Regions from separate parts of the Arthrobacter sp. NicSoilB8 genome, predicted to be linked through region 2. Evidence: riboswitches for the same ligand, from Rfam matches in the RefSeq annotation. Region 2 holds a riboswitch; each other region holds the start of a gene.

Region 1 (7,242 bases), 430 kb from region 2:
GTCCCTGACAGCGGAGCTCCCGGCTACCGCCGCGCACCGGGCCCTCATGCAGCCGCTCTTTGACGTCCGGCACAACCTCAGCGACGACGACTTCCAGCGCGAGTTCATCCGCCGGGCGTTCTCGGCCGACGCCCCGGGGGCCACCACGCCGGAGGCCCTCCGCGCGGCGCGCCGGCTCCGCCTGCAGGCCCCGCCGTGGGAGGCCCCGCTGCAGATCGTGCCGGGCGTGCCGACGCTGGTCCTGACCGGCGGCTGGGAACCGCTGTACGAGGAAATCGCCGGCTACCTGCGCGAGACCGGCGCCCTGCACCGCACTGCGGCGGGAGGGCACCGGCCCCAGGATTCACCCGACGGGGACCGGGCCATCCGCTCGTTCATCGCCGAGGTCAGCCGGCTCCAGCACGCACGGGCGTCCTAGGAGCGGGCACTTCCGCCTGCGGCAGGTTCTCCCACGGAGGGCTCCGGCAGGTAGACCTTGCCGCCGGCCGCCAGGAACTCGCTGCTCTTTTCCCGCATTCCGGCCGCCATCTGCGCCAGGGCCGCCTGCGAGTCTGCTGAACCGTACTCATCCCGGATGTCCTGGCTGATCCGCATCGAGCAGAACTTCGGCCCGCACATCGAGCAGAAGTGGGCCGTCTTGGCCGGCTCCGCGGGGAGCGTCTCATCGTGGAACGCCTCGGCGGTCACCGGGTCCAGGGACAACGCGAACTGGTCCCGCCAGCGGAACTCAAACCGTGCCTTGGACAGGGCGTCGTCGCGTTCGTGGGCGCCGGGGTGGCCCTTGGCGAGGTCGGCGGCGTGGGCCGCGATCTTGTACGTGATCACGCCGGTCTTCACGTCATCCTTGTTCGGCAGCCCGAGGTGTTCCTTGGGCGTGACGTAACAGAGCATGGCAGTGCCGTAGCGGGCAATCTCGGTGGCGCCGATCGCCGAGGTGATGTGGTCATAGCCCGGTGCGATGTCCGTGACCAGCGGCCCGAGCGTATAGAACGGGGCCCCCTTGCAGAGTTCCTGCTGGCGCTCCACGTTCTCCCGGACGAGGTGGAAGGGCACGTGTCCCGGGCCCTCCACCATGACCTGCACATCGAACTCCCAGGCCCGCTGGGTGAGCTCGGCCAGGGTGTCCAGCTCGGCAAACTGCGCCGCGTCGTTGGCGTCCGCCGTCGCTCCGGGCCGCAGCCCGTCACCGAGGGAGAACGCGACATCGTACTTCGCGAAGATTTCGCAGAGCTCATCGAAGTGGGTGTAGAGGAAGTTCTCCTGGTGGTGAGCCAGGCACCAGCCGGCCATGATGGAACCGCCGCGGGAGACGATGCCGGTGACCCGGTTGGCCGTCAGGGGCACGTACCGCAGCAGTACCCCGGCGTGGATGGTCATGTAGTCCACGCCCTGCTCGCACTGTTCGATCACGGTGTCCCGGAAGATCTCCCAGGTCAGGGCGTTCGCCTCACCGTTGACCTTTTCCAGCGCCTGGTAGATCGGGACCGTGCCGATCGGGACGGGGGAGTTGCGGATGATCCATTCGCGGGTCGTGTGGATGTCATCGCCGGTGGAGAGGTCCATCACGGTGTCCGCGCCCCACTGGGTGGCCCACTGGAGTTTGTCGACTTCCTCGGCGATGGAGCTGGTCACGGCGGAGTTGCCGATGTTGGCGTTGATTTTCACCAGGAACGCCTTGCCGATGATCATCGGCTCGGATTCGGGGTGGTTGACGTTGTTGGGAATGATCGCCCGGCCGGCCGCCACCTCGCTGCGCACGAGCTCCGCATCGCAGTTCTCGCGCAGCGCGACGAACCGCATTTCCTGGGTGATCACCCCGTCACGGGCATAGCGCATCTGCGTGACGGTCTTGCCCTCGACGGCGCGTCGCGGCACCGGGCGCCCGCCCCGCCACTCGGCCGACGCCGCGCCCCGGCGCACGGCCGACTTGCCGTCGTCGAGCAGCTCCCGCTCCCGGCCGGCGTAGGGCTCGGTGTCCGCCCGCGCCTCAATCCAGGGGGCCCGGAACGGCTCCAGCCCGAGGACCGGATCGCTGCCCGGGCCCGCCGTGCGGTAGACCCGGAACGGCGGGTTTTCGACGCCGCCCGGAGACGGTTCCAGGGCAATCTCGGTCACCGGGACGCGGATGCCGTGGTCCGCGTCCGTGGTGAAAGCCAGGGAGTGGGACTTCAGCGACTGCGTGGTGGCCGCAGACTCGTTGAGGGCGGGCCGCTTTGAGACAGGCTGGCTGTGGACAGGGCTGTGCTGTGTTTCTGTGGTGCTCAAAGGATTACTCACTTCCTTCGCCGGCATTACCCGGACAGGTTCAACGGTCGCAGGCCGCGTCAGCCCGATCTCAGCCCCTGCAGGGGCACCCGTGTGGTCGTAGATGAAGCTACCACGTGCCGCCGGATGGCGGTCCAGTGTGACGCGGCGCATGGATTGCCGGGGGATTAGGCTTGATGCCATGACCGGCATCATCGAGTTCAGCGGCCCCGTCCTCACCGCGGCTGATCAGGAACGCCGCGGGCTCTGGTCGGTGGACGGCAGGCTGACGTTCCGCCGGCCTGCCGCGGCGCCGGACCTGGTCCTGGACGGCTGGGTCATCCCGGGACTGGTCGACGCGCACTGCCACATCGGGCTCGGCCCGGGCGGGGACGTCTCCGAGGACACCGCGGAAGCCCAGGCCCTGGCAGACCGCGACGCCGGGACGCTCCTGGTCCGCGACGCCGGCGCCGTCCACGACACCCGCTGGCTCCAGCGGCGCGCGGACCTTCCCCGGATCATCCGCGCCGGACGGCACATCGCCAGGACCCGGCGCTACCTGCGGGGCTTCGCCGTCGAGGTGGAGCCGGGGGATCTCGTCGAAGCCGTGCGGAAGCAGGCCCTGGCCGGCGACGGCTGGGTCAAGCTCGTGGGGGACTGGATCGATCGCGACGCCGGCGACCTCGCCGCCAGCTTTCCCGCCGGGACACTCAAGGACGCCGTGCAGGCCGCCCACGATGAGGGGGCCCGCGTCACCGCGCACTGCTTCGCCGAAGACACCCTGGATGACATGCTCGACGCCGGGATCGACTGCATCGAGCACGCCACCGGGCTGCTGCCGCGGCATCTCCCGCGTTTCGCCGGGCAGGGCGTTCCAATCGTTCCCACACTGATCAACATCGCCACGTTCCCGGACATCGCCGCCCAGGCGCAGGCCAAATTCCCCCGCTATGCGGCCCACATGCGCTCGCTGTGGGAGCGGAGGGCGGAGCGGATCCTCGAGGCCCACGAGTCCGGGGTGTCCATCTATGCCGGCACGGACGCCGGCAGCGTGATCAGGCACGGCCGGATTGTGGACGAGGTCCGGGCCCTGCACGCGGCCGGTCTGACCGCTTCGGCCGCCCTCGACGCCGCCAGCTGGTCTGCGCGAACGTGGCTCGGGACGGACGGCATCACCGAGGGAGCCGGTGCCGACGTCCTGGTGTGCGCCGCGGATCCCAGGCAGACCCTGGACACCCTCGCGGAGCTGCGGCACATCGTGCTGCGGGGCAGGCTCGTCCGTTAGGAATAAATTGAAGCTTCAAGTAATTTAATGAGTATGCAGAGTCACCGAAAGCCGGTGGCCACAGAACCCCGGAGCGTTTCAATGACCGCAGAAACCAGCACCCAGGATCTCCTTCCTGCCGAACTCACCATGGGCACGGTGATGCTCAAGGTCGGCGACATGAAGCTCATGACCGATTACTACCAGCGCGCCCTCGGCCTGGAGACTGTGGCCGAACAGGACGGCGGGCTCTATCTGGGCCGCCGGCAGAAGCCGCTGGTGCACCTCGCCCCCGCCCCCGGCTTGAACCTTCCGTCCCGCGGTGAGGCCGGCCTCTTCCACACCGCACTCCTTTTCGAGGACCAGCACTCCCTCGCGGCCACGGTTGCCACCGCGGCCCAGTATGAACCCCAGTCCTTCACCGGGAGCGCGGACCACCTCGTCAGCGAGGCCTTCTACTTTAACGACCCCGAGGGCAATGGCATCGAGCTGTACTGGGACCGGCCGCGGGAGGCGTGGTCCTGGGAGGGCAAGAACGTCGTGATGGACAGCCTGGCGCTGCCGCCGCAGCGCTACCTGCAGCAATTCCTGACCGAAGAATCCGTGACCGGCCAGCGCGACGCTGCCGCCGGCGTCGGCCACGTCCACCTGCAGGTGGGCGACGTCCAGTCCGCGCAGGAGTTTTACGTCGGCACACTCGGCTTCGAGAAGACCGCGGGCTGGCACGGCCAGGCGCTGTTCGTCTCCGCCGGCGGCTACCACCACCACATGGCCATGAATGTGTGGAACAGTCGCGGCGCCGGCCCCCGCCGCGACACGCTGGGCCTGGGCGAGGTGCTCATTGAAGTGCCGTCCGGTGACGACGTCGGAGCCCTGGCCGACCGCCTGAAGGTCGCCGGCGTCGCCGCGCACCACACCGGCGCCGAGCTGCGCTTCGAGGACCCGTGGCGCAACCGGATCCGCGTCGCCGTGCGCTAGCCCCAGCCTTCAGGGACATGCCCAGCGCGGCCGCCCAGCGATGGACATAGTGCCTTTATGTCCAGTGGCCGAGGCCAGGGGAGGGCATGTCCGCGGGCGGCGCGGGATGGCCGGGCTGGAAGTGGACATGTCCTTTCGTGGCTGACAGGGCCGCGGTGCATGTCCCTTTGGGGCGGCCAGCGTTGGACATGGCCTCTAGTTGGACATAGTGCCTTTATGTCCAGCGGGCGCGGCCACGGGAGGGCATGTCCGCGGGAGACGGCGCGGGATGGCCGGGCTGGAAGTGGACATGTCCTTTCGTGGCTGACAGACCGCGGTGCATGTCCATTCTTGGCGGCCACCAATGGGTATAGAGGCTTTATGTCCAGTGGCCGAGGCCACGGGAGGGCATGTCCGCGGGCGGCGCGGGATGGCCGGGCTGGAAGTGGACATGTCCTTTCGTGGCTGACAGGGCCGCGGTGCATGTCCATTCTTGGGGGCCACCAATGGGTATAGAGGCTTTATGTCCAGTGGCCGAGGCCAGGGGAGGGCATGTCCGCGGGCGGCGCGGGATGGCCGGGCTGGAAGTGGACATGTCCCCCTGTGGCTGACAGGACCGCGGTGCATGTCCCTTTGTCGCCGCCAGCGTTGGACATAGTGCCTTTATGTCCAGTGGCCGCGGCCGGCGGAGGGCATGTCCAGTCCGGGCGCTCAAGGCACGCTAGGCTGAAGCGACGCCAAAACCAGCGGTCCACGTGCCGCCGAACCCTAAAGGACTAGCTGCATGGGATTCACCGAAATCTTTGTGTCCACCCACGAAGACGCCCTCAAGCGCGCCGGCGCCCTCGAGAGCGGCGGCCCGGCCGCCCCCGGCGCCGTCCGCATCCCGGATATCAGCGACTTCGAGGTGGAACGGCTCGGCGACCTCGCCGGAGTGGCAGTGCACGCCCCGGGCGCGGACTACGAGCTGGCAATGGTGGACGTGGCCAGCGATTCGCTGCTCGGCGTCCCCGCCGCGATGGTCCGCACTCTGGCGGAACTGCTCAGCTACGAAACCGAAGGCGAGGGCGACGTCCTCGAGGACGTCGCAGTCAACTGGGCCGCCGAGGAGGACATGCCCTTCGGTCCCGACGAGGCCCGGGCCTACGTCCGCCGGATCGCGGAGCTCGCCGCCGCGGTGGACCCCGCCACCAGGTCCGGGCTCTACGTCTGGACCTCCTGAGCCGGCCTGCCCGGGTGTTCTGGGGTGCCCTGCCCGGGCGCCGCAACGGACCCGGATCGCCGTTCCCGGGCTGCGCCCTCGGCGCCGGGGCCGTGTCAAGTCGAAATCCCGCCGGTGATCTGGCACAATGAACAGGTACTCGATCTGCGTGGCCCCTCTCTCCGCGTCCGGATCTTGTCCTTTAGAACCCCCTAGTATGGCCCGCCCCACGGGTGCAGAACGCCGGGCTCGACCCCGTTTCAGAAACAGGAGTGACCACAAAAGTGGCCGTAAAGATTCGCCTTAAGCGCTTTGGCAAGATGCGCGCACCGTACTACCGCATCGTCGTCATGGACTCACGCTCCAAGCGTGATGGCCGTGCCATCGAAGAGATCGGCAAGTACCACCCGACCGAAGAGCCCTCGTACATCGAGGTCGACACGGACCGTGCCCAGTACTGGCTCGGCGTCGGCGCACAGCCGTCCGAGCAGGTTGCCGCGATCCTCAAGATCACCGGTGACTGGCAGAAGTTCAAGGGTCTCCCCGGCCAGGAGGGAACCTTGAAGACCAAGGCTCCCAAGGCTGCCTTCGTTACCCCGGAAAAGGGTTCCGTGATCATCCCGGAAGCCATCACCAAGAAGGCTAAGAAGGACGAAGCTGCCGAGGCCCCCGCCGACGCCGCCGAAGCAGAGACCACCGAGGCTGAGTAAATTGCTGGCAGAAGCGCTCGAACACCTGGTCCGCGGGATTGTTGACAGCCCCGAGGACGTCAAGGTCAGTGCGAAGAACAACCGCCGCGGGGAAACCCTCGAGGTGCGCGTTCATCAGGACGACCTCGGACGGGTGATCGGCCGGCAGGGCCGGACCGCACGCGCACTGCGCACTGTGGTTGCGGCGCTGGCGGACGGCGAGCCGGTCAGGGTCGACGTCGTCGACACGGACCGCCGCCGCTAAGGCGTTCAGCACTACTTGTCTTTAGCCCGGCCCCTTCACCAGACAATGGTGGAGGGGCCGGACTGTTTTCCACGCAAACAAGCCCCGACCAACCCGAACAGAGGACCAGATGCAGCTCCAGGTGGCACGAATCGGCAAACCCCACGGCATCCGCGGTGAAGTGACCGTCCAGGTGCTGACCGATGCGCCCGGCGACCGGTTTGTCCCCGGCACACAGTTCATCGTGGAACCCGCCTCCGCGGGGCCGCTGACCGTAATCAGTGCCCGGTGGAACAAGGACATCCTGCTGCTGGCATTCGAGGAGATCGAGACCCGCAACGAGGCCGAGGGCCTCCGCGGCGCCAAGCTGTTCATCGAGACCGAGGACATCGGCGCCGACGACGACGATGAGGGCTGGTACGAGCACGAGCTCGTCGGCCTGGACGTCCGCGTGGGCGGCAAGGTGGTCGGCAAGGTCTCCGCACTGCACACCCTGCCAGTCCAGGATCTGCTCGTGGTCACCACGGCCGAGGGCGCGGAAATCCTGGTCCCGTTCGTGGAACAGATCGTGCCCGAGGTCAACGTGGGCGATAAGTACGTCGTCGTCACCCCGCCGCCCGGACTCTTCGAGGTCAACGCCGAC
Region 2 (7,242 bases):
GTGGTACTTCGCCGGGTTCTTGACGTAGACAAGGATATTGTCGTGTTTCGTGGGCCAGCGGTACTTGGCCCGCGCGCCGTAGTCGTAGGCCCAGATGATCTCGTTCAGGAAGCACTCGCGGCCGAAGATCGCGTCCAGCATGACCTTGGCGTAGTGCACTTCACGGTAGTCCAGATGCAGGTAGAGGGTGCCGTCGTCGGCCAGCAGCCGCCAGGCTTCCACGAGCCGGGGCTCGAGGAACGACCAGTAGTCGCTGAAAGCGTCGTCGTAGCTGTGCAGCGCGCCCTTGATGGTGTCATAGGAACGGCCCTTGAACCCGACTCGGTCACCCTCGCCGCCGGCGTTGAGCACCATCCGGGTTTCCTGGCGCCGCTGGACCCGGCCGGTGTTGAAGGGCGGGTCCACATATATCAGGGTGAAGGCGCCGTCCGGCAGCGTGGGGAGGTATGCCGCGTTGTCCGCGTGAACCACCAGGTTGCTGCCGTCCGGCGCCCAGACGGTCTCAGTCATGGAGGGGATTAGGCCTCGGCGCCGCTCGGCTGGGCGTCGCCGCCGGCCACCACTTCGCCGTTGCGGCGGCGGGTGCGGGTGCGGCGGCGGGCACGGGTCGCCCGGTCAACTTCGGTCGGGGCCTTCGAGGGAGCGGCGCTGGCCGCAGCTTCGGTGCCCTGTCCGCTGGCAGTGGAGGCTGCAGCGGCTTCGGCGTCCGCAGGACGGCGACGACGGTCCCCGGTGCGTCCGCCGGCCTCGGCGCCGCTGCGGCGCGTGTCGCGGCCGCCGGTGCGGCTGCCTTCACGGGCACTCTCACGGCCGCCGGTACGAGTGCTTTCGCGGCTGCCGCTGCGGCTGCCATCACGGGCGCCGTCTTTTGCGCCGCCACGCGAGTTCTTCTTGCCGGTCTCGCCGAGGTCTTCGAGGACCTCCGCGTCGACGCCGGCCAGCACGCGCTTGTCGCGGGGGAGCCGGCCCTTGGTGCCCTCGGGGATATCGAGTTCCTCGAACAGGTGCGGCGAGGAGGAGTAGGTCTCCACGGGCTCGGGGTAGCTCAGGCCCAGGGCCTTGTTGATCAGGCCCCAGCGCGGCATGTCATCCCAGTCGACAAAGGTGACGGCGGTGCCCTTGTTGCCCGCACGGCCCGTGCGGCCGACGCGGTGCAGGTAGATCTTCTCGTCCTCGACGCACTGGTAGTTGATCACGTGCGTGACGTCGTCGACGTCGATGCCGCGGGCAGCGACATCGGTGGCCACGAGGACGTCCACCTTGTTGTTGCGGAAGGCGCGCAGCGCCTGCTCACGGGCGCCCTGGCCGAGGTCGCCGTGGATGGCGGCCGCGGCGAATCCGCGGTCCACCAGTTCCTCGGCCACCTTCGCGGCGGTGCGCTTGGTCTTGGTGAAGATGATGGTGCGGCCGCGTCCGCGGGCCTGCAGGATGCGGGCGACGACCTCCACCTTGTCCATGCTGTGGGCACGGTAGATCAGCTGGCGGATATCGCGCTTGGTCAGGCCCTCGTCGTCCGGGTCGGCGGCGCGGATGTGGGTCGGCTGGGTCATGTAGCGGCGGGCCATGGCGATGACCGGGCCGGGCATGGTGGCCGAGAACAGGAGCGTCTGGCGGACCGCGGGGGTCCCGGCGATCAGGGTCTCGACGTCCGGCAGGAACCCGAGGTCCAGCATCTCATCGGCCTCGTCCAGGATGACGATCTTGACGTTCTTCAGGCTCAGGTGCTTCTGCTTGTAGAGGTCGATCAGGCGGCCGGGGGTGCCGACGACAACCTCGACGCCGTTCTGCAGCGCCTCGACCTGCGGCTCGTAAGCTCGGCCGCCGTAAATGGTGGCGATGCGGGCATTGCGCTTCTTCGCGGCATTCTCGAGGTCCTTGGCCACCTGGACGGCGAGTTCGCGCGTGGGCACGATCACCAGGGCCTGCGGCGCGCCCGGAACGGCCAGCTTGTCAAAGCCGGCGTCGTCGCGGCCGACGACGCGCTGCAGCGCCGGGATGCCGAAGCCGAGGGTCTTGCCGGTACCGGTCTTGGCCTGGCCGATGATGTCATGCCCGGCCAGTGCGACAGGCAGGGTCATGGCCTGGATCGGGAAGGGGTGGGTGATGCCGGCGTCGGCCAGGGACTCCACGATGTCGGCGCGGACATTGAAGTCGGCAAAGGTCTTTTCGGCGATCTCGTGCGGCTTTTCGTCCGAGATGATGGTCTCTTCGGGCTCGATGGTCTCTGTGCCGGACTCATCGGTCAGAAGCTGGTGCGTGTGCAATTCACTCACAGGTGAGTTTCCTTATTCATTTTGGGCTGCGCTGCTTGCTCAACGGGGCCGGCCGTGGTGGCCGTTCCGGAGCACGCTCAGGGGCGCAAGCATTTCCAGTGGAAGCCGATCGCGGGCTATCTAAATGCTGGCACTGGGGACCAGCGGGCGTATCTCAAGATCGCGTAGGGGCGGGCTTGTTGAATTCGAAAATCATGGAAATCAACGACCGGGCATCCATTTCTACTTCTCCAGTCTAGCTGGCAATAGTCCCGATCCTCGACTGGAGCCGCGATCGCGCCACCGGAGCGTACCCGGCAGCGAAGCGTCAGCCCACGAGCTCGAGCCGGATCTCGCGGGTGGCGATGTCCGAGGACACCACCCGGACCCGGACCCGGGTGCCCGGTTCCAACTCGCCGGGGCACCGTGCCGTCACGGCGGGTTCGGCGATCTGGACGATCCCGGACGGCCCGTTCCCGTTGCCGTTGGCCTTGCTGCCGTTCCCGTTGACCCCGACGGCGGCGTTGACGTTTGCGCCCTTGACCGGTTTGGCGCCGGAGATGACGAGGGCGTCGAATTCCTGACCGACGTGGTTGACCAGCAGCGCCGCCTCCACGGTGTCCAGCGACAGCCGCTCCAGCTTTGCGGCCAGCTGGTCCGAGGTGGCCATGATGGCCGGGAGGGACGGCAGGGCCGCCCTGGCCCAGGCCGGAACTTCGGTGCCGTTGCTCAAGGCCTCGCAGATCACCAGCACGAAGCGGTCGATCAGCCGCCGCAGCGGCGCCGTTGAATGGGCGTAGGCCGCGCCGATGGCGGCCTGGACGGCGGCCTGCGGCACGGTGCCGTCGAAGGGCGTGTAGCCGGCACCGCGGAAGAGCATGCCGGCCGAATGCACAATTGCCAGCTGCCGGGGGTCCGTGGGATCGAGCGTCCGCAGGTACTCGCCGTACCGCATCTCCCCGTCCCAGGGCTTGCCGAGGGCGTGGGTCTGGCGGTGGAAATGCCGTAGCGACGCCTCGTCCGGGGCGGGCATGGTACGCAGGATGCCGACTTTGCCCTGGAGCATCAGTGCGGCGGCCGCCATCCCGGTCATGAGGGAAATCTGGGCGTTCCAGTCCTCCACCGGCAGCGGCGGGGCAGCCACAATCCGGTAGCCGCCGTCGGGCAGCTGCTGGATCTCCTGTTCGGGCATATTCAGGCTCGCGCCGCCGCGCTTGCGTTCCAGTTCCACCCGCTTGATGCCCACTTCTTTCAAGAGCTGCAGCACGGGTGCCGCGGTGCCCGCGTCGAGCTCGGCCTGGACGCCCTTGTAGTTGAGCTTCGCGCGGCTGCGGACCTGAGCCCGGCGCACGAGCACGGAGGTCACCTCGGCCGCGGCGTCGAGCTCGAATTCCCAGACGAACGCCGCACACAACTGCCCGGCAAGCAGGCTGCCGGCGGCCTCGCTGATAATCTCCGGGTGCAGCGGGATCCGGCCGTCCGGGGTGTAGAACGTCTGACCGCGGCGGCGGGTCTCGGCGTCGAGCGCCCCGCCCGGGGCGACAAAGGACGGGACGTCGGCGATGGCGTAAAACACCTTGTAGCCCTCGCCGCTCCGTTCGATGAACAGGGCCTGGTCGAGGTCGGTGGACGACGCCGGATCGATGGTTACGAACTCGACATGCGTGAAGTCCAGGTCCGGCAGCTTGTGCTCGGCCACCGCCGCCTCCGCATCGCGCAGCACGTCCTCGGGGAACGGACCGGGCAGTTCCAGCGTGGTGCGCAACGCCTTGAGGGCCTCGGCAAGCTGGTTCTGCTGCTCGTGGACGCTCGGGGTCAGGCGATGATGTGACACGAAAATCAGGGTAGCCCGATTTCCGCGATTAGTCTTGGAATATGAGCGCAATCCCGGGCGATCCTGCCCGCTACAACAGCTTCCTGGCGGATCTGCTGGGAGTCATGGCGTACGGCGAGCTTTCGGCCTTCGAACGGCTCTCCTCGGATGCCCGGTATTCGCCCACGCTGCATGACCGTGCGGTGCTCGGCAGGATTGCCGTGGTCGAGTTCCAGCACTACGAACTAGTCCGGGCCCGGCTCGAGGAGATGGGCCTGGATACCGAGGCGGCCATGCTGCCGTTCCAGCCCTCCGTGGATCACTTCCACGAACGCACCCGCCCCGCGGACTGGTACGAATCGCTCATGAAGGCCTACGTGATCGACACGGTTTCGGCCGACTTCTACCGTGCCGTCGCCCGGTATGTCGACGCCGGCACCCGGGAGCTGATCGGGCGGATCCAGTCCACCGAAGCGTCCACGGCCGTGCTGCAGGAGCGCCTCAAGGCGGCCCTGGCCGATGACCCCCGGCTGGCGTCGCGCCTGGCGCTGTGGGCCAGGCGCCTGCTCGGCGAGGCACTGACCCAGGCCCAGCGGGTGAGCCTGGAACACGCGTTCCTGGGCGGCCTCTCAGGCCTGGATGACGCCGGTGCCAGGGAACTGGTCAGGGCCCTGACGGCAGAACTCGCGGCGAACCACTCGCGCCGGATGGCCGGGCTGGGGCTCGCCGGGTAGGCCGGATGGCCGGTGCCGGGACACGCCCGGCTGCGTGCCGGGGAGCTGGCGGGCGCCGGTGGAGCCTGCGGGGGCCCGCTCAGGAATCAGCGGCATCCAGCGCCGCGAGCAGCGCGCCAGCGGCGTGCGCCGGATCATCGGCGTCGGTGATGGCCCGGACCACGACGATCCGCCGGGCACCGGCGTCGACGACCTCCTCCACATTGCCGAGGTCGATCCCGCCGATCGCGAACCAAGGCAACAGGCTTCCGGCCTGGCCGTCGACCTGGCCGGTCCCGTCCGCATCCGCCGGGCCGGCCGCCTGGGCGGCGTAGCGCACCAGGTCGATGCCGACGGCGGCGCGGCCCGGCTTGGTGGGAGTGGCCCACACCGGCCCCACACAGAAGTAGTCGAGTCCCTTGCGGCCGGGCGAGGACGCGATGGCCGCGTCAACCTGCTCCGCGTTGTGGGTGGACAGGCCGATCACGGTGTCCTTGCCGAGGAAGCCGCGGGCGGCGTCGAGCGGAATGTCCTTCTGCCCGATGTGGAACACCGGCGCCCCGGACAAGGAGGCGATGTCCGCCCGGTCATTGACGGCCCAGAGCCGTCCGTGGCGCTGCGCCGCGGCGTGCACGACCGCAAGGAGTTCCAGTTCCTCGGCCGCCTCCAGCGACTTGTCGCGCAGCTGGATGATGTCCACCCCGCCGGCAAATGCGGCGTCCACGAAGTCTTCGAAGTCGCCGCGGTCACGGCGGGCGTCGGTGCACAAATAGAGGCGGGCAGTGGTGTGGAGGGAGTCCTGGCTCATGGGACAAGCCTAGTTCCTCTAAACTGGGCGCATACCGCGGGAGCCCGCAGCAGCCATGTCAACGCTGCCCGGCTGAGAGGGCGTCAGAGCCGACCGCTTGACCTGATCCGGCTAGTACCGGCGTAGGGAAGGAATTTTTCATGGGCACAAGAGCCAGCCGCGAAGCCGAAGCCGCAGATGACGCCGCTTCCCTGGATTGTGACACCGGGCCCGGGCCCGGGCCCGGGCCCGGGCCCGGTGCCGGACACGGAACTGCCGCCCGGCACGCCGCCGCAGGGGATGTCAGCCCAGGGGACATCACAGCAGGGGACATCACCGTCGACGTTGCGGTGATCGGCGGCGGGGTAATCGGCCATGGCATCGCCTTCGAGGCCAGCCGTGCCGGCCGCTCGGTGGTGTTGATCGATGACGCGCCCGGCAGCGGAGCCAGCTGGGCCGCGGCCGGCATGCTGGCCCCCGTCAGCGAGCTGCACTACCAGGAAGAACAGCTCCTGGAACTGATGCTTGAGTCCTCCCGCCTGTGGCCCGCGTTCGCAGCGGCAATCGGTGCCGCCGGCACAGAACCAGGCGCCGGCACGGGATATTTGACGACGCCGACCCTCGCCGTCGGGGCAGACGCGGCGGACCGGCGCGCGCTCGCGGACCTGCGGGAAGTCCAGCAGGCCTGCGGGCTGACCGTCGAACCGCTGACCGTGCGGGAGGCACGCGGCCGGGAGCCGCTGCTGAGCCCCGGCATCTCGTGCGCCTTCGACATCCCGGCCGACCACCAGGTGGACCCCCGGCTCCTGATCGCCCGGCTCGCCGACCTACTCGGCGCAGACGGCCGCAGCGGCTTCGTGCGGCGCCGCGCGGCGGGGCTGCTCTGGGACGACGGCCGCGTTGCGGGTGTCAGGCTCGCGGGCGGCGGCTCCGTGCGCGCCGCGGAAACCGTGGTGGCCAACGGGCTCGGCGCCGCCGGCCTCGACGACCTGCCCGCCGGACTGGCGCTGCCCCTGCGGCCGGTCTACGGCGACATCCTCCGGCTCCGCGTGCCCGAGCACCTGCAGCCGCTTCTCACGGCCACCGTGCGGGGCATGGTGCGCGGGGTGCCGGTCTACATCGTCCCCCGGCAGGACGGCACCGTGGTGATCGGCGCCACCCAGCGCGAGGACGGCCCGTCGGACCCGCACGCTGTCTCTGCCGGCGGCGTCTACCAGCTGCTGCGTGACGCACAGCAGCTGGTGCCCGCGGTAGCAGAACTGGAGCTCCTGGAAACCACCGCCCGGGCACGCCCCGGCACGCCGGACAACGCCCCGCTGCTGGGACGGGTCCCGGGCACGGACGGCGGGGACATCACAGGGCTCATCATCGCCACGGGCTTCTTCCGGCACGGCGTCCTGCTGACCCCCGCTGCCGCCGCCGTGTGCCGGCAACTCATGGACGGGACGCCGGACCCGCGCTGGGCCGGGTTCCGCCCCGACCGTTTTTCCCGCATCCCGGACACGTCCGGGGACAGCCCCGACAAGGAAGCAGCATGAACATCAGACTGAACGGAACGGAGGAGACCGTCGCCGACGGCGCCTCCGTCAGCACGCTCGTAAGCCAGCTCACCGGCCGGAACATCGGCCCCGACGGCCGGGCTGCCGACGGGCGGAAGCTCGGCGTCGCCGTCGCCCG
Region 3 (7,242 bases), 1.1 Mb from region 2:
TCCACGGCATCAACGTCCGCGACGCGGACGACGCGGCCAAGCTGCGCAAGGAGGTCCGTGACACCGAGGCCGGGCTGATCAGGATCATGGGGACCAAAGAGGAACTGTCCGCCCTTACCCAGGAGATCGCCGCATGATGCAGGTTGTCCTGACGGTGACCGCCGTCGTACTTTCCCTGGCCGCCGCGGGGGCGATCGTGCGGATCGCGCGGGGGCCCTCGCTGCTGGACCGGGTGCTCGCCGCCGACGTGCTGCTGGCCATCTTCGGGGCGGCCCTGTGCATCGACATGGCCGCCAACCGGCACCTTAACAACCTGATGCTGCTGGTGGCGATTTCGCTCATCGGCTTCGTCGGCTCGGTCACCGTGGCCCGGTTCGTGGCCGACCGGAGGGAGAACGTCCGTGAATCCTGAAACAGTGATCGACGCCGTCTCCGCCGTGTTCATGATTGTCGGCGCGCTGATGTCCCTCGCCGCCGCCGTCGGGCTGCTGCGCTTCCCGGACCTCATGAGCAGGATGCACGCCGCCACCAAGCCGCAGGTCCTTGGCCTGTTCCTGCTGCTGGCGGCCCTCGGCCTGCAGATGCGCTCATGGTGGGTGTGGCCGGTCCTGGTGGTGGCCTGGCTCTTCCAGTTGCTGACCGTGCCCGTCTCGGCCCACATGGTGGGCCGGGCCGGCTACCGGACCAAGCACCTGCACCCGGAGCTGCTCAGCGCCGACGAACTCGAAGCCGTGGTCCAGAAGGCCGCCCAGCAGGCGGCCGGCAAGCACGGAGCGGACGGCGACGCCCGCCGATGAGCCGGCGGCCACCGTCGGGCCCGGGCGAAAAAAATGTCGGTTCCGCGGATGCTTACGTGCCAGAATCCTCACATGACCAAGGAACGCAGTGAACTGAAGAGCATCGGATACGAGATCTTCATCGGTATCCTTTCGATCCTGTCGATCGTCAACATCATGCTCTTGTATGTCGTGCAGGAGAAATCGCTCGACACTGTGCTCACCGTGATGAACGCCGTTTTCAGCGTAATCTTCCTTACCGACTTCATCTACCGGATCGTCACCGCGCCGTCGCCGGGCGCCTATTTCTTCAAGCACTTTGGCTGGGCCGACCTCTTGGCCAGCATGCCTTTCGAGCAATTCAAGATCCTGCGCATCTTCCGGCTGATCCGGGTGTACCGCTTGCTCCGCGATGTCGGAATCCGCACGATCGGCCGCGCGCTGAGCAAGGACCGGGCCGGCAGTTCACTGTACATACTGCTGCTCATGGGCATTTTCGTGCTGGAATTCGGAAGCCTCTCGATGCTCCGCGTTGAACAGGGCGCCCCAGGGGCCAACATCACGACCGCCTCGGACGCCCTCTGGTACACGATCGTCACCATCTCGACAGTTGGATACGGTGACCAGTATCCGGTCACCGATGCGGGCCGTGCCATCGGTTCAGGCATCATCGTCATCGGCGTCGGCATCTTCGGCACATTCACCGGTTACTTGGCCAACTTCTTCCTGTCTCCCACCAAGAAGGGACCGGCACCGGCCGTTGAGCCGGCCGACACCAGCGCGACGGTCGAGGGGCTCCGCCTGCGGCTCGAAAAATCCGAAGCCAAGCTTACCGAGATCAGAAAGCTGCTCGTCGATCCGACCCAGTGAACGTCCTTGAAACGCCCCGGCTAGACGATGTCCTGGTTCTTGGCGAAGCGGGTGATCGCGCGCTGGGTGCCGCGGTTGGCGAGCACCTGGATGATGGCGCTGACGGATGCCGAGATCAGCGCAAAGGTCAATGCCGAGCGCAGCGTGGTGGGGACGTCGTCGTCGTGGTCCTTGGGCGGCTTGTTGCCCGTGGACTTCTCCCAGACGGTGTCAACGAGTTTGGTGCCGACATAGCCGGCCAGCAGGCTCACGCCGGCGCCGAACAGTTTGATGAAGAGGTTCATTCTTCGTGACTCCTTGCGGGAGGAAACAGGACTGTCCCTAGCCTAGCGTTCCTTGCCCGGCGGTCCAGACAGGGCCAACGCCCCTGTCCCGCGGCGTCCGCCGGACGTACTTTCAAGCATGGACCAGCCCCGCACCCGCCCGCTCGGCCCTGTCCGGGGCGCCGCGACGGATGGCCAGAGCTGGCGCCAGCTGTACTTCTGGGCGGGCATCTCCGCCGTGGTGTTCATTGGGTTGCTGGTTCTGGCCCTGCTCCTTGACTTCCTTGCCCCGCCGCCGGTCCACGGTGGTGCCGAAACGCTGGAGTTCATCGCCAGGAACAAGGGGATCTATGTCGCCGAACAGCTCCTGTGGACGGTGTCCAACATTCTTCCGGTGCTGGTGTTCGTGACCCTCTTTGTGGCGCTCGCCCCGGTCAATAAGAGTCTGGCCCTGCTGGCCACGGTGGTTGGCGCGTTGCCGTGGGCGATGTTCCTCGCCGTTCCCGTCACGAGCCGGGGATCGCTGATCCTGGTCTACCTCAGCGACCGGTACGCCGCGGCGTCCGGCACTGCCGCTTACGACGCCGCCGCCCGGCTCCGGTATGCCACCGCGGCGGAGACGGTGATCGCCGAGAACAACACCCCCGCCGTCGTCGGCGTCCTGTCCGCACTCGGCATCCTGCTGATCTCACTGGTCATGCTCAAGGGAGTGCTGCCCCGCGCGGTGGCGTGGCTGGGAGTGGCCACGGGAACAGCGGGGGTGATTGCCGAGGCGCTCCGGCAGGCCGTTCCGTCGTTCTACCTGGCGTACGGGCTCCTGATGTGGGCCTGGTTCCTGGCCGTGGGGATTGCGCTGCTCCGGCTGGCCCGGCGAACGCCGCGCGCGGGCGGCGGAACCGGGGACTAACCCTCCGGGGTGAGGACCGTCCGCAGAGCCTCGACGACGAGATCGTGGTCCGCCTTCTGGGGCAGCCCGGAAACGGTGACCACCGCAATGGCCCCCGTGCCGCGCAGGTAGATGGGGAACGCCCCGCCGTGGGCGGCGAACTCGCTCTGGTCCCACCAGGCGTTGTCCTCCATCCTCCCGCCGGCCGCGCGGGCCCGGAGACCCACCAGCAGGGAGGGGACCTCGTACCGCTGGGCTGTGCGCTTCTTCGCGTTGATCCAGCGTTCGTTGTCCGGTGTGGCGCCGGCCAGGGCCGCGTGGAAGAGCACCTGTTCGCCTTTGGTGATGTCGACGGCGATGGGCAGCGAGCGTTGCCGGCCCAGCTCGACCAGGAGGAGCCCGAGGTCCAGGGCGTCGTCCTTGCCGAAGGATGCGAACTGGAGGGACTCCATTTCGGCCAGCACGCGGCCGATGAGGGCCGCCAGTGATCCCGGCGGCTGCGGCTCGCTCGAGTCGGGGTCGTATTCCCCGGAGGGGTCTGGCGTGGCTGGTGCGTGCGTCAAAATGATCCAGCTTTCCGATGGGTGACGAGGCCGCCGCTGGCGGGTCCGGGTGTCCGACACGTCGACTTTACCAAGAGGGGCGGTTCCGGCCGCGGGGACCTTCAGCACCCGGTCCGCATTATGACAGCACACCGCTGAAAACCCGGCGGTCCGGGTGTAAACTTGGCAACGCCCACAAGGGCGATTTTAGATACGACAGGGGAGCGCCGCCGTCGGGCATCGCCGGAAAAATCCGGGGAAACCATTGGTGGGCGCTGAGAGTGCGGACAGCCGCAGACCCTCGAACCTGATCCGGTTAGTACCGGCGCAAGGGAGTCGAGTTCTCAGGGTGCGCGGAGGGCGGCGGAAGCCGAAGCCGGCCGGAGCACCCTCCCCTCCTGTTCCTCAGGAGGACGACATGACAGATATTTCAGCACAGCATGGTTCCGCCAGCCGCTCATCCGCACGGCGCAACTACACCTGGCGCGTGGTGGACATCGTGGTGGCCGCATTGATCGCCGTGGCCGGCGGCGTCATTTTCTGGGCCTGGTCCCAGGGCGCCAACCTGATTTCGACCCCCATCAACGCGCTCTACCCGCCGCTCACCGGACTCTACGCCGGCGGCTGGATGATCCCGGCGGTGCTGGGCATGCTCATCATCCGCAAGCCCGGCGCGGCGCTCTTCTGCGAGACCGTGGCGGCCACGGGCGAGCTCATCATGGGTTCGCAGTACGGCACCACGGTGCTGATCTCCGGCGTCCTGCAGGGCCTCGGCGCGGAACTGGTCTTCGCGGCATTCCTGTACAAGAAGTTCAACTTGCCGGTGTCCCTGCTGGCCGGTGCCGGCGCGGGCCTGTTCTGCGGCCTGAACGATTCCTTCCTGCCGTGGGGCTGGAACATCGCCTACGAAGCCGGCGACAAGCTCGCCTACATCGTCTTCACGACCATCTCCGGCGCCGTGATTGCCGGCGGCCTGTCCTGGCTGGCCACCCGCGGCCTGGCCAAGACCGGGGTGCTGGGATCCTTTGCCTCGCGCAAGGCCGCCACGGAGCCCGTCTTCTCCTGAACCCCGCTCCCGAACCCACACCTGAACCCCTCCTCGAACCCCTCGTGAACGGCGCAAACGACTCATGACATCCTCACCGGGCGTCCGGCCGGCCGCCGTCACGGCCCGCGGCTGGGGCTGGCGGCACGCCGGACGGCCCCGGCCCGCGGTCAGCGGCCTTGACCTGGACATCCGGCCGGGGGAGCGTGTGCTCCTGCTGGGCCCCTCCGGCGCGGGCAAATCGACGCTGCTCCACGCCCTGGCGGGCGTGCTGGGAGACAGCGCGTCGGGCGCCTCGGGGCCGGCCGGCGATTCCGGCGGCGCCGGCGATGCCGAGGACTCTGACGAGACCGGAAGCCTGCTCATTGACGGCGCCCCGCCACGGTCCCGGCGCGGCCGCGCCGGGCTCGTGCAGCAGGACCCGGAAACCCAGGTGGTGCTTTCCCGCCTCGGCGACGACGTCGCGTTCGGGGCGGAGAACCTGTCCGTCCCGGCGGCGGAGATCTGGCCCCGGGTGCGTGAGGCGCTCGACGACGTCGGGCTGGGCCGGCTGCCGCTGGACCACCCGACGTCGGCGCTCTCCGGCGGACAAAAGCAGCGCCTGGCGCTCGCCGGGATCCTTGCGATGCGGCCGGGGCTGCTGCTGCTCGACGAGCCGACCGCCAACCTCGATCCCGCCGGCGTCCTGGAAGTCCGCGATGCCGTGGGCCGCTGCCTGGACAAGACCGGCGCCACCCTGGTGGTCGTGGAGCACCGGGTGGCGGTCTGGAAAGACCTCGTGGACCGGATCGTGGTGCTGCAGCCCGGTTCCGCCACCGACTCCGCGGTACTGATCGACGGCCCGCCGGACCGGGTCCTGGCCGAGGCGCGGGACATGCTCATCGGTGCGGGCGTCTGGGTGCCCGGCTACGTTCCGGCGACACGGACCCGGACGGCCCCGGCATCAGGACAGCTCCTGCTCGCGGCGGAAGGACTCGCGGTGTCCCGCGAGCGGCCGCGGCGGGCCGGGCTGCGCGGGGGCTTCCGCAGCATTGCGCCGCGTCCCGTGCAGTCCGGCATCTCGACGCAGGTCCGCGCCGGCGAGGCCCTGACCATCACCGGGCAGAACGGCTCGGGGAAGTCGACCCTGGCCCTGACGATGGCCGGGCTCCTGCGCCCCGTGGCGGGGACAGTCTCGGCCCCGCCGGGGCTGAGTGGTCACGCCAATGGTCGCGGAACTGGTCTCGGCACTGGTCGCGGCACTGGCCGCCAAGGCGAGGGTGCCGGAACCGATCCGTACCGGTGGAAGGCCCAGCAGCTGATCGCCAGGATCGGAACCGTGTTCCAGGAACCCGAGCACCAGTTCGTCACCGGCCGGGTCCTGGACGAGCTCATGTTCGGTCCGCGCCACCTCGGCTACGGCGAGGAACGCGTGGACGAGCTCCTGGAGCGGCTGCGGCTGACAGAACTCGTGGAGGCCAACCCGTACACGCTCTCCGGAGGCGAAAAGCGGCGCCTGTCGGTGGCCACGGTGCTGGCGGCGCATCCGCAGGTGCTGGTCCTGGACGAACCCACTTTCGGCCAGGACGCCAACACGTGGGCGGAGCTCGCCTCCTTCCTCTCCGAACTCCTCGACGCCGGCACCGCGGTGGTTTCCGTTACGCACGACGCCGAATTTTCCGCCGTCCTGGGCGGCACCGAACTCCGCCTCCACACCCCCGCAGCGGCGGCCGGCGCGCCCGCCCCGGACCTTGAGCTTCCGGAGGGGGCTTCGCCATGAGGGACGCACTCAGCCTCCGCGGCAACCATGCACTGCTGACCCGGGCCAACCCGCTCGCCAAGTTCACCGCGGTCACGTTGATCACCCTGGTCCTGGCACTGTCCATTGACTGGGTTTCGGCGTCCGTGGCGCTGGCCTTCGAGCTGCTGCTCCTGCCGCTCGCCGGCCTGACCCTGGCTTTGCTGTGGCAGCGCGGCTGGCCGCTGATCCTCGCGGCCGCGCTGGGCGGCTGGAGCACCGCTATCCTTGCGCCCGACGCCGGATCCGTCCTGTTCGACGCCGGGATCTGGTCCATCAGCGCCGGCTCGCTGCAGCTGGGGATCGGCTTCATGCTCCGCGGGCTTGCGATCGCGCTGCCGGCGGTGCTGCTCATGAGCTGCACCGACCCCACGGACCTGGCCGACGCCCTGGCCCAGAAAGCGAAGCTGCCGCACCGGTTCGTCCTGGGCACCCTGGCGGCCATGCGGCTGGTCGGGATCATGGCCGAGCAGTGGCAGACGATCGGGATGGCCCGGCGCGCCCGCGGCGTCGGCTCGAGCGGCAACCCCTACCAGCGGTTCCGCGCCACCCTGGGCCAGAGCTTCGGCCTGCTGGTGCAGGCCATCCGGAGCGCGTCCCGGCTCGCAGTGACCATGGAGGCCCGCGGGTTCGGCGGCGCGACGCGGACCTGGGCCAGGCCGTCCACGTTCAGCGGACTCGATGTCTGGGTGCTGCTGGGCGGGCTTGGCATCGCGGCAGCCGCCGCGGCCGCAGCCCTGGGCGCGGGCACCTGGAATCTCGTCTTCCTCGCACGCCAGTAGCCGGGCCCGCCACGGTGGCTACGCCGTTTATCGCATGATGCGGGTATCCCTGTGACATTAACGGCATTCCGGCGGGAATGCCCGGGGTTAATAAATCATCCGTGATATTTTCGGGGCATGACTCAACCGACTGCTGAACACGTAGGCCTCCTGCTCCGCGAAGCGCGCGGGGCGAAGGGCTGGACCCAGGGACAACTCGCCGCCGAGCTGGGCACCAGCCAGAGCGCCATCGCCCGGATGGAACAGGGCAAGCAGAACCTGAGCCTGAAGATGATCCAGCGGCTGGAGACGATCGTCGGGC
Region 4 (7,242 bases), 540 kb from region 2:
GCTAAGGCCGCGGCGGAAGCACAGCCGGCGGCGGCACAGCCGGAAGAGCCGAGGGACCAGCCCGCGGAAAACCCCGCCGCGTCCCTGTTCATGGAACCCGGAGCCCTCACGTCCGTGATCTTCCAGGCCCCCGACCTCAGCACCGTGGTGCGTCCGGCACCCGTTGCGGCAGCAGCGGAGGCCGAGGAAGAAGAGGGCGACGAGGACGCCGGCAGCCGCCGTCGCCGTCGCAGCCGCGGCCGGCGCGGCCGCATCCGCACCTCCGCCGAGCCCGACACCGATGGTGAAGGCTCCGAGGAAGAGGGCGACGAAGGCCAGGAAGGCGTCCTCGAGGACGGCGTGACCTCGCGCCGCCGTCGCCGCCGCCGCCGCGGTGACCAGGATCTCGAACTCACCGGCGGGGGAGACGACGACCCGCCCAACACCGTGACGCGCGTGCGCGCCCCGCGTGCGCTGGCTGAGGCTCCGGTCAACAACCGCGTCACCTCGGTCAAGGGCTCCACCCGGCTCGAGGCCAAGAAGCAGCGCCGGCGCGAGTCCCGCGACACCGGCCGCCGCCGCACCGTCATCACCGAGGCCGAGTTCCTGGCCCGCCGCGAATCCGTGGACCGGCAGATGATCGTCCGGCAGCGCGATGACAGAATCCAGATCGGCGTCCTCGAGGACGGCGTCCTGGCAGAGCACTTCGTGTCCAAGACCCAGCAGGATTCCCTGATCGGCAACGTGTACCTGGGCAAGGTCCAGAACGTGCTGCCCTCCATGGAGGCTGCCTTCGTGGACATCGGACGCGGCCGCAACGCCGTCCTGTACGCCGGCGAAGTGAACTGGGACGCCGTCAACCTCGAAGGCAAGCAGCGCCGGATCGAAAACGCGCTCAAGTCCGGCGACTCCGTCCTGGTCCAGGTTTCCAAGGATCCGGTCGGCCATAAGGGCGCCCGCCTCACCAGCCAGATCTCGCTGCCCGGCCGCTACCTCGTGTACGTTCCCGGCGGCTCCATGACCGGCATCTCCCGCAAGCTGCCCGACGTCGAACGCAACCGCCTCAAGCGGATCCTCAAGGACCGCCTGCCCGAGGACGCGGGCGTCATTGTCCGCACCGCGGCCGAAGGGGCGTCCGAGGAAGAGCTGACGCACGACATCAACCGGCTGCGCGCGCAGTGGGAAGGCATCGAGAGCCAGTCGAAGTCCACGAAGGTCCTCGCTCCCGAGCTGCTCTACGGCGAACCTGACCTCACCATCAAGGTGGTCCGCGACGTCTTCAACGAGGACTTCTCCAAGCTGATCGTCTCCGGCGAGGAAGCGTGGGACACCATCGAGGCCTACGTCACGTACGTGGCACCTGACCTCGTGGGCCGGCTCGAGAAGTGGACCAAGGACACGGACATCTTCGCTGCCTGGCGCATCGACGAGCAGATCCACAAGGCCCTGGACCGGAAGGTCTTCCTGCCTTCGGGCGGATCCCTCGTGATCGACCGGACCGAGGCCATGACGGTGGTGGACGTCAACACCGGCAAGTTCACCGGCTCCGGCGGCAACCTCGAAGAAACCGTCACCAAGAACAACCTGGAAGCGGCCGAGGAAGTCGTCCGGCAGCTGCGCCTGCGCGACATCGGCGGCATCATCGTGATCGACTTCATCGACATGGTGCTCGAATCCAACCGCGACCTCGTGCTGCGCCGCATGGTGGAGTGCCTGGGCCGGGACCGCACCAAGCACCAGGTGGCCGAGGTGACGTCGCTGGGCCTCGTGCAGATGACGCGCAAGCGGATGGGCACGGGTCTGCTGGAAGTCTTCGGCGAGCAGTGTGAAGCCTGCGCGGGCCGCGGCATCGTCACGCACGACGAACCGGTCGAGCACCGCCGCGCCAACACGGTCGCCGCCGAGCACTACGTTCCGCGCACCGAAGCCGCCCAGCCTGCTGCGCGCACCGATCGCAAGAGCCGCCGCCGCGGCCGGGGAGGCCAGGGGCCGGAGACCATGCCGTCCACGCCGGCCGCGGTCCACCACGAGCCCACCGAGGCCGAACGCCACGCCAAGGCCGAGGCCACGCGTGCCGCGCTGGCGAACATCGCCGCCGCGGCGCACGCCGCGCACCTGCATGACGGGGAAGCCGCTGCCGCCAGTGAAGCGGGGGCCCGCCAGGCCGCCGTCGACGCCGTCACGAAGCTGGCCGCCACGGAGGAAGCTGCCGGCCGTCCCGCGACCGTGCTGACGTTTGGCGGCGAGCAGGTGGCCCTGCCGTTCGTCGAGCACGCCGAGGACACGCAGGCACCGGCCCTGACCCTGGACCTGCTGACCGAGGCCTTCGCCAACCTGGGCGACGCCGAGGCCGGCAAGCCGGCCGGGACGGACGCCGGCCAGGCAACGGCCGCCGCCGCACCGCAGGCCACCGCACCGGCAGCAGGGCGCACCACCGAGGCACCGGCCTCCCGGGCAGCGGACAGCGCGACTCCGCGTGGCCGCCGCGGGCGCCGCAACCGGAGCGCCAGCCGCGCCCAGGGGGCAGCCAACGAGACCTCCGTGGAGCATCGCGAGGCAACGCGGCCGGCTGCGGCCGGGTCGGTTCACGAAGCCAAGGCACCTGCCGCGGCCAGGCCGGCCGCTCCGGCCGGCAACGAGCCGATCATCCTTGGCGTCGGCGTGCCGGCCTCGGAGCTGTAAGCCTGAGCTGTAATCCTGTACGACTGAGCACTACTTCGATTCAGCACTAGCCCTGCCGGCCGCTTCTGCGGCTGGCAGGCCGGCGGGTTCTGGCCGGAACGGACGTAACATACGTCCGCTCCGGCCCGGGCCCGCCCTGCCGTTAACGGTTCAGCCCGGGCGCAACGGATAGGCTGGAGCACTGACACGGGGTGCCGCGCATCGGGCCGGCTGAGATCCAGACCCGTTGAACCTGTCCGGTTAGCACCGGCGAAGGGATGTCTGACGTGCCCGCAACATCGAATCCGTCCGAATTTCTGTCCAGCGAATTTCTGCCGACCAATTTCCTTCCGGCGAACGTCCCGCCCTCCGGGCCGCACCCGGCCGCGCCGCTCCGCATTCCCCGCGTGCTGGCCATCGCCGGCTCGGACCCGTCCGGCGGCGCCGGCATCCAGGCGGACCTGAAGAGCATCGCCGCCAACGGCGGCTACGGCATGGCCGCCATCACGGCCCTGACGGCGCAAAACACCCAGGGCGTGCGTGCCGTTCACGTGCCCCCCGCGGCCTTCCTCACCGCGCAGCTGGACGCCATCAGCGACGACATCGGCATCGATGCCGTCAAGATCGGCATGCTCGGCGACGCCGCGGTGATCGACGCCGTCCGCAGCTGGCTGGAAAAGACGCGCCCCGCCGTCGTGGTCCTGGACCCGGTGATGGTCGCCACCAGCGGCGACCGGCTCCTGCAGGAACCGGCCGAGGCCGCCCTGCAGGCCCTCCTGCCGCTGGCGGATCTCATTACCCCGAACCTCGCCGAACTTGCCATCCTGCTCAAGGAACCCGTCGCGGCCGATTGGCCGGAGGCCCTGGCACAGGGCAAGCGGCTGGCCGCCCAGACCGGCACCACCGTCCTGGTCAAGGGCGGGCACCTCCAGGGCGCAGACCCCCAGAACGGAGACCTCCACAACGGAGACCTCCACAACGGACGGCCGGGCGCCGACGCCGGGAACGGCACTGACGGGGACGGCACTGACGCCGGCTGCCCGGATGCGCTGGTCAACACCGGGGGCCTGCTGGGCCGGGAGACCGTGGTGGTGCCGGGGGAGCGGATCGCCACGCGCAACAGCCACGGCACCGGCTGCTCCCTGTCCTCGGCCATGGCTACCGTGCAGGCCCGGGTGGGGGACTGGGAAGCGGCGCTCCGGGAGGTCAAGCCGTGGCTGCTGGGCGCGCTCCGCGAAGCCTCGGTCCTGGAGGTGGGCACCGGGAACGGCCCGGTTCACCACTTCCACCACATGCAGGAATTCACGCGCGGCCCGGCGGAAGGCGAGTTCGCCGCAGCCCTCCGGGCAGGGGCCGCGGCCGATCTTGAGGCCATCTACGCCCTGGAGTTCATCCGCGGCCTGGCTGACGGAACCCTGCCCGAGCACGAGTTCGCGTATTACCTCGCCCAGGACGCCATCTACCTCAACGGCTACTCCCGTGTCCTGGCCCGCGCCGCCGCCCTGGCCCCCACCGAGGCCGAGCAGCTGTTCTGGGCCCGCTCGGCGCAGACATGCCTGGAAGTCGAATCCGAGCTTCACCGCTCCTGGCTCAGCACCCGCCCCACGGCACCGATCCTCGGCCCGGTCACCAAAGCCTACGTGGACCACCTCCTGGCCGCCTCGGTGTCCGGCAGCTACGGGGTGCTCGTGGCGGCAGCCCTGCCGTGCTTCTGGCTCTACGCCGAAGTCGGCGCCACCCTGCACCGGGAGTTCCTGGCCGGCGGCGCACCCGGGGCGCACCCCTACGCCGACTGGCTGCGGACGTACGCCGACGAGGACTTTGCCGCCGCGACCCGTCAGGCCATCGCGTACACCGACGCGGCGGCCCGGCGGGCATCCGCGAGCGAGCGGGAGGCCATGGCCCTGGCCTTCCGGCAGTCGTCGCGCTACGAAGTGGACTTCTTCGACGCGCCGAGGCTGCACGCCTGACACCAGCGGGCCGTTCCAGCCGGTAGGATAGTGGGGCACGGTTCCGGAAGTCGTGGCGGCTTCACCGCGTTGGGGTCCTGGTTAAGACAAAGTGTTGAGACAATGTCGAGATCATGGATTCGAGACGCTGTGGCGCCTATCACGGACTACCGCCGGAACCAGCCTCATTTGCGGCCGAAGGCAAAATTAGCGTATTCTAGATCTTCGGTGCTTACGCCAACACTTGGGTTATGACCCTGAGAACTATCCGCTTGGAATTCCAGTCGGATTTGTTCCGGGGGTAGCTCATGGATTCCCCCGGGGAATCCACCGGCGTTGAGGCACAGCGTGAGCCGGTCCAAACAATTTGGCCCCAGGTTCCGCACGCAAATCTAGTAATAAACGTCGAGAGAAGTGAGTTCCCCAGTGGTGTACGCGATTGTCCGCGCAGGCGGCCGCCAAGAGAAGGTTTCCGTTGGAGACTTCGTTACCCTGAACCGCGTCCCCGGTGGAGCCGGCAGCACCTTTGAGTTGCCCGCACTGCTCCTGGTGGACGGTGACAAAGTCACGTCTGCTGCTGCGGACCTGGCCAAGGTAACGGTTACGGCTGAGATCCTCGAAGACCTCCGTGGTCCGAAGATCGTCATCCAGAAGTTCAAGAACAAGACCGGTTACAAGAAGCGCCAGGGCCACCGTCAGGAATTGACCAAGGTCAAGATCACCGGTATCAAGTAACTTTCGTTACTGTTCAGGTTCCAGCAGATTCCCCAGAATTTTTGAAGGCAGGCATTTCAAATGGCACATAAAAAAGGCGCGAGTTCCACTCGCAACGGTCGTGACTCCAACGCCCAGTACCTCGGCGTCAAGCGCTTCGGCGGCCAGGTAGTTTCCGCAGGCGAGATCATCGTCCGCCAGCGCGGCACCCACTTCCACCCGGGCGCCGGCGTAGGCCGCGGCGGCGACGACACCCTGTTCGCCCTGACCCCCGGCGCCGTCGAGTTCGGCACCCGCCGTGGTCGTCGCGTTGTGAACATCGTGACTGCTGCAGCTGCAGAGTAACAACAAGTTCTAAATCGGTGGGGCGGGCCATTAGGTCCGCTCCACCGGTGTTTTAACCGCATTACAATCAACTTGGGCCTTTCTGGGGTCCGGGAACAGCACTGAGGAGATCCACGTGGCTAGCTTTGTAGACCGGGTAGTACTGCACGTATCCGGCGGTACCGGCGGCCATGGCTGTGTCTCCGTGCACCGCGAGAAGTTCAAGCCCCTCGGCGGCCCCGACGGCGGCAACGGCGGCAACGGCGGCGACGTCATCCTGCGCGTCGACCCGCAGACCACCACCCTCCTGGACTACCACCACGCCCCCCACCGGCACGCCACTAACGGCGGTCCCGGCATGGGCGACTGGCGCGGCGGCAAGAACGGCGAGACCCTGATCCTTCCGGTGCCCGTGGGCACCGTAGTGAAGTCCAAGTCCGGCGAAGTCATCGCCGACCTCGTGGCAGAAGGCGACGAATACATCGCCGCCGCCGGGGGCATCGGCGGCCTCGGCAACGCCGCGCTGTCCTCGCAGAAGCGCCGCGCCCCGGGCTTTGCGCTGCTCGGCATCGAGGGCGAATCCAGCGACGTCGTCCTGGAACTGAAGTCCATCGCGGACATCGCCCTGGTCGGCTTCCCCTCCGCCGGCAAGTCCAGCCTCATCGCCGCGATGTCCGCCGCCCGGCCCAAGATCGCCGATTACCCCTTCACCACCCTCATCCCCAACCTGGGCGTCGTCCAGGCCGGTGAGGTCCGCTTCACCATTGCTGACGTTCCCGGCCTGATCGAAGGCGCCAGCGAAGGCAAGGGCCTCGGCCACCACTTCCTGCGCCACGTCGAGCGCTGCGCCGCCCTCGTGCACGTGCTTGACTGCGGCACGCTCGAATCCGACCGCGACCCGCTCTCCGACCTCGCCATCATCGAGGCCGAGCTGGAGAAATACGCCGTGGACATGAGCTACAGCGGCTCCGACGGCGAAGTGGTCCCGCTGAACCACCGCCCCCGCCTGGTGGCCCTGAACAAGGTGGACCTGCCGGACGGCAAGGACATGGCCGAGTTCGTCCGCCCGGAACTGGAATCCCGCGGCTACAAGGTCTTCGAGATCTCCGCGACGAGCCACGAGGGCCTCCGCCAGCTCGGCTTCGCCATGGCCGAAATCGTCAAGGCCGCCCGCGACGCCGTCGCCGCGACCCCGCCGAAGGTGCATGCCCCCGTGCTGCGCCCCCGCGCCGTCAACGAAACCGGCTTCACCATCCGCCGCGAGGAAAAGAACCTTGAGCCGCTCTTCCGCGTCCTCGGCGACAAGCCCGTGCGCTGGGTCAAGCAGACCGACTTCACCAACGAGGAAGCGATCGGCTACCTCGCCGACCGCCTGGCCAAGCTCGGCGTCGAAAATGAACTGTTCAAGCAGGGCGCCAAGCCCGGCGACATGGTGGTCATCGGCGAGGACGACGGCGTCGTCTTCGACTGGGAGCCGACCATGATGGCCGGCGCCGAGCTGCTCGCCTCACCGCGCGGCACCGACGTGCGCTTCGCCGACATCGGCGACCGCCCGACGCGCGGCCAGAAGCGCGACGAGCAGCAGGAGCGCCGCGACGCCAAGGCCGCCGCCCGC

The links. A riboswitch is a leader RNA that binds a small molecule or an ion and turns the genes downstream of it on or off. The one in region 2 is predicted to bind thiamine pyrophosphate.
Region 1: linked by a shared signal. The riboswitch ahead of thiC (phosphomethylpyrimidine synthase ThiC) and the one ahead of thiO (glycine oxidase ThiO) in region 2 are both predicted to bind thiamine pyrophosphate.
Region 3: linked by a shared signal. The riboswitch ahead of LDO15_RS20810 (ECF transporter S component) and the one ahead of thiO (glycine oxidase ThiO) in region 2 are both predicted to bind thiamine pyrophosphate.
Region 4: linked by a shared signal. The riboswitch ahead of LDO15_RS13405 (bifunctional hydroxymethylpyrimidine kinase/phosphomethylpyrimidine kinase) and the one ahead of thiO (glycine oxidase ThiO) in region 2 are both predicted to bind thiamine pyrophosphate.

Annotation. Positions count from the first base shown of each region.
Region 1 is NZ_AP024655.1:3,080,493-3,087,734, reverse strand. Features, by position in the region: gene LDO15_RS13945 (alpha/beta hydrolase) at 1-418, shown strand, start outside; gene thiC (phosphomethylpyrimidine synthase ThiC) at 415-2,265, opposite strand; TPP riboswitch at 2,261-2,368, opposite strand; gene LDO15_RS13935 (amidohydrolase family protein) at 2,447-3,529, shown strand; gene LDO15_RS13930 (VOC family protein) at 3,611-4,486, shown strand; gene LDO15_RS13925 (hypothetical protein) at 5,250-5,687, shown strand; gene rpsP (30S ribosomal protein S16) at 5,951-6,376, shown strand; gene LDO15_RS13915 (RNA-binding protein) at 6,378-6,620, shown strand; gene rimM (ribosome maturation factor RimM) at 6,730-7,242, shown strand, end outside.
Region 2 is NZ_AP024655.1:3,513,362-3,520,603, reverse strand. Features, by position in the region: gene LDO15_RS15820 (site-specific DNA-methyltransferase) at 1-510, opposite strand, end outside; gene LDO15_RS15815 (DEAD/DEAH box helicase) at 519-2,273, opposite strand; gene LDO15_RS15810 (RNB domain-containing ribonuclease) at 2,581-4,086, opposite strand; gene LDO15_RS15805 (ferritin-like fold-containing protein) at 4,128-4,799, shown strand; gene thiE (thiamine phosphate synthase) at 4,879-5,586, opposite strand; TPP riboswitch at 5,613-5,733, shown strand; gene thiO (glycine oxidase ThiO) at 5,727-7,103, shown strand; gene thiS (sulfur carrier protein ThiS) at 7,100-7,242, shown strand, end outside.
Region 3 is NZ_AP024655.1:4,596,460-4,603,701, reverse strand. Features, by position in the region: gene LDO15_RS20845 (Na+/H+ antiporter subunit E) at 1-137, shown strand, start outside; gene LDO15_RS20840 (monovalent cation/H+ antiporter complex subunit F) at 134-412, shown strand; gene mnhG (monovalent cation/H(+) antiporter subunit G) at 444-797, shown strand; gene LDO15_RS20830 (ion transporter) at 870-1,646, shown strand; gene LDO15_RS20825 (DUF4235 domain-containing protein) at 1,667-1,930, opposite strand; gene LDO15_RS20820 (DUF4386 family protein) at 2,049-2,816, shown strand; gene LDO15_RS20815 (heme-degrading domain-containing protein) at 2,813-3,358, opposite strand; TPP riboswitch at 3,546-3,689, shown strand; gene LDO15_RS20810 (ECF transporter S component) at 3,756-4,403, shown strand; gene LDO15_RS20805 (ABC transporter ATP-binding protein) at 4,468-6,141, shown strand; gene LDO15_RS20800 (energy-coupling factor transporter transmembrane component T) at 6,138-6,941, shown strand; gene LDO15_RS20795 (UDP-N-acetylglucosamine 1-carboxyvinyltransferase) at 7,059-7,242, shown strand, end outside.
Region 4 is NZ_AP024655.1:2,974,886-2,982,127, reverse strand. Features, by position in the region: gene LDO15_RS13410 (Rne/Rng family ribonuclease) at 1-2,661, shown strand, start outside; TPP riboswitch at 2,839-2,936, shown strand; gene LDO15_RS13405 (bifunctional hydroxymethylpyrimidine kinase/phosphomethylpyrimidine kinase) at 3,039-4,610, shown strand; gene rplU (50S ribosomal protein L21) at 5,016-5,324, shown strand; gene rpmA (50S ribosomal protein L27) at 5,385-5,648, shown strand; gene obgE (GTPase ObgE) at 5,764-7,242, shown strand, end outside.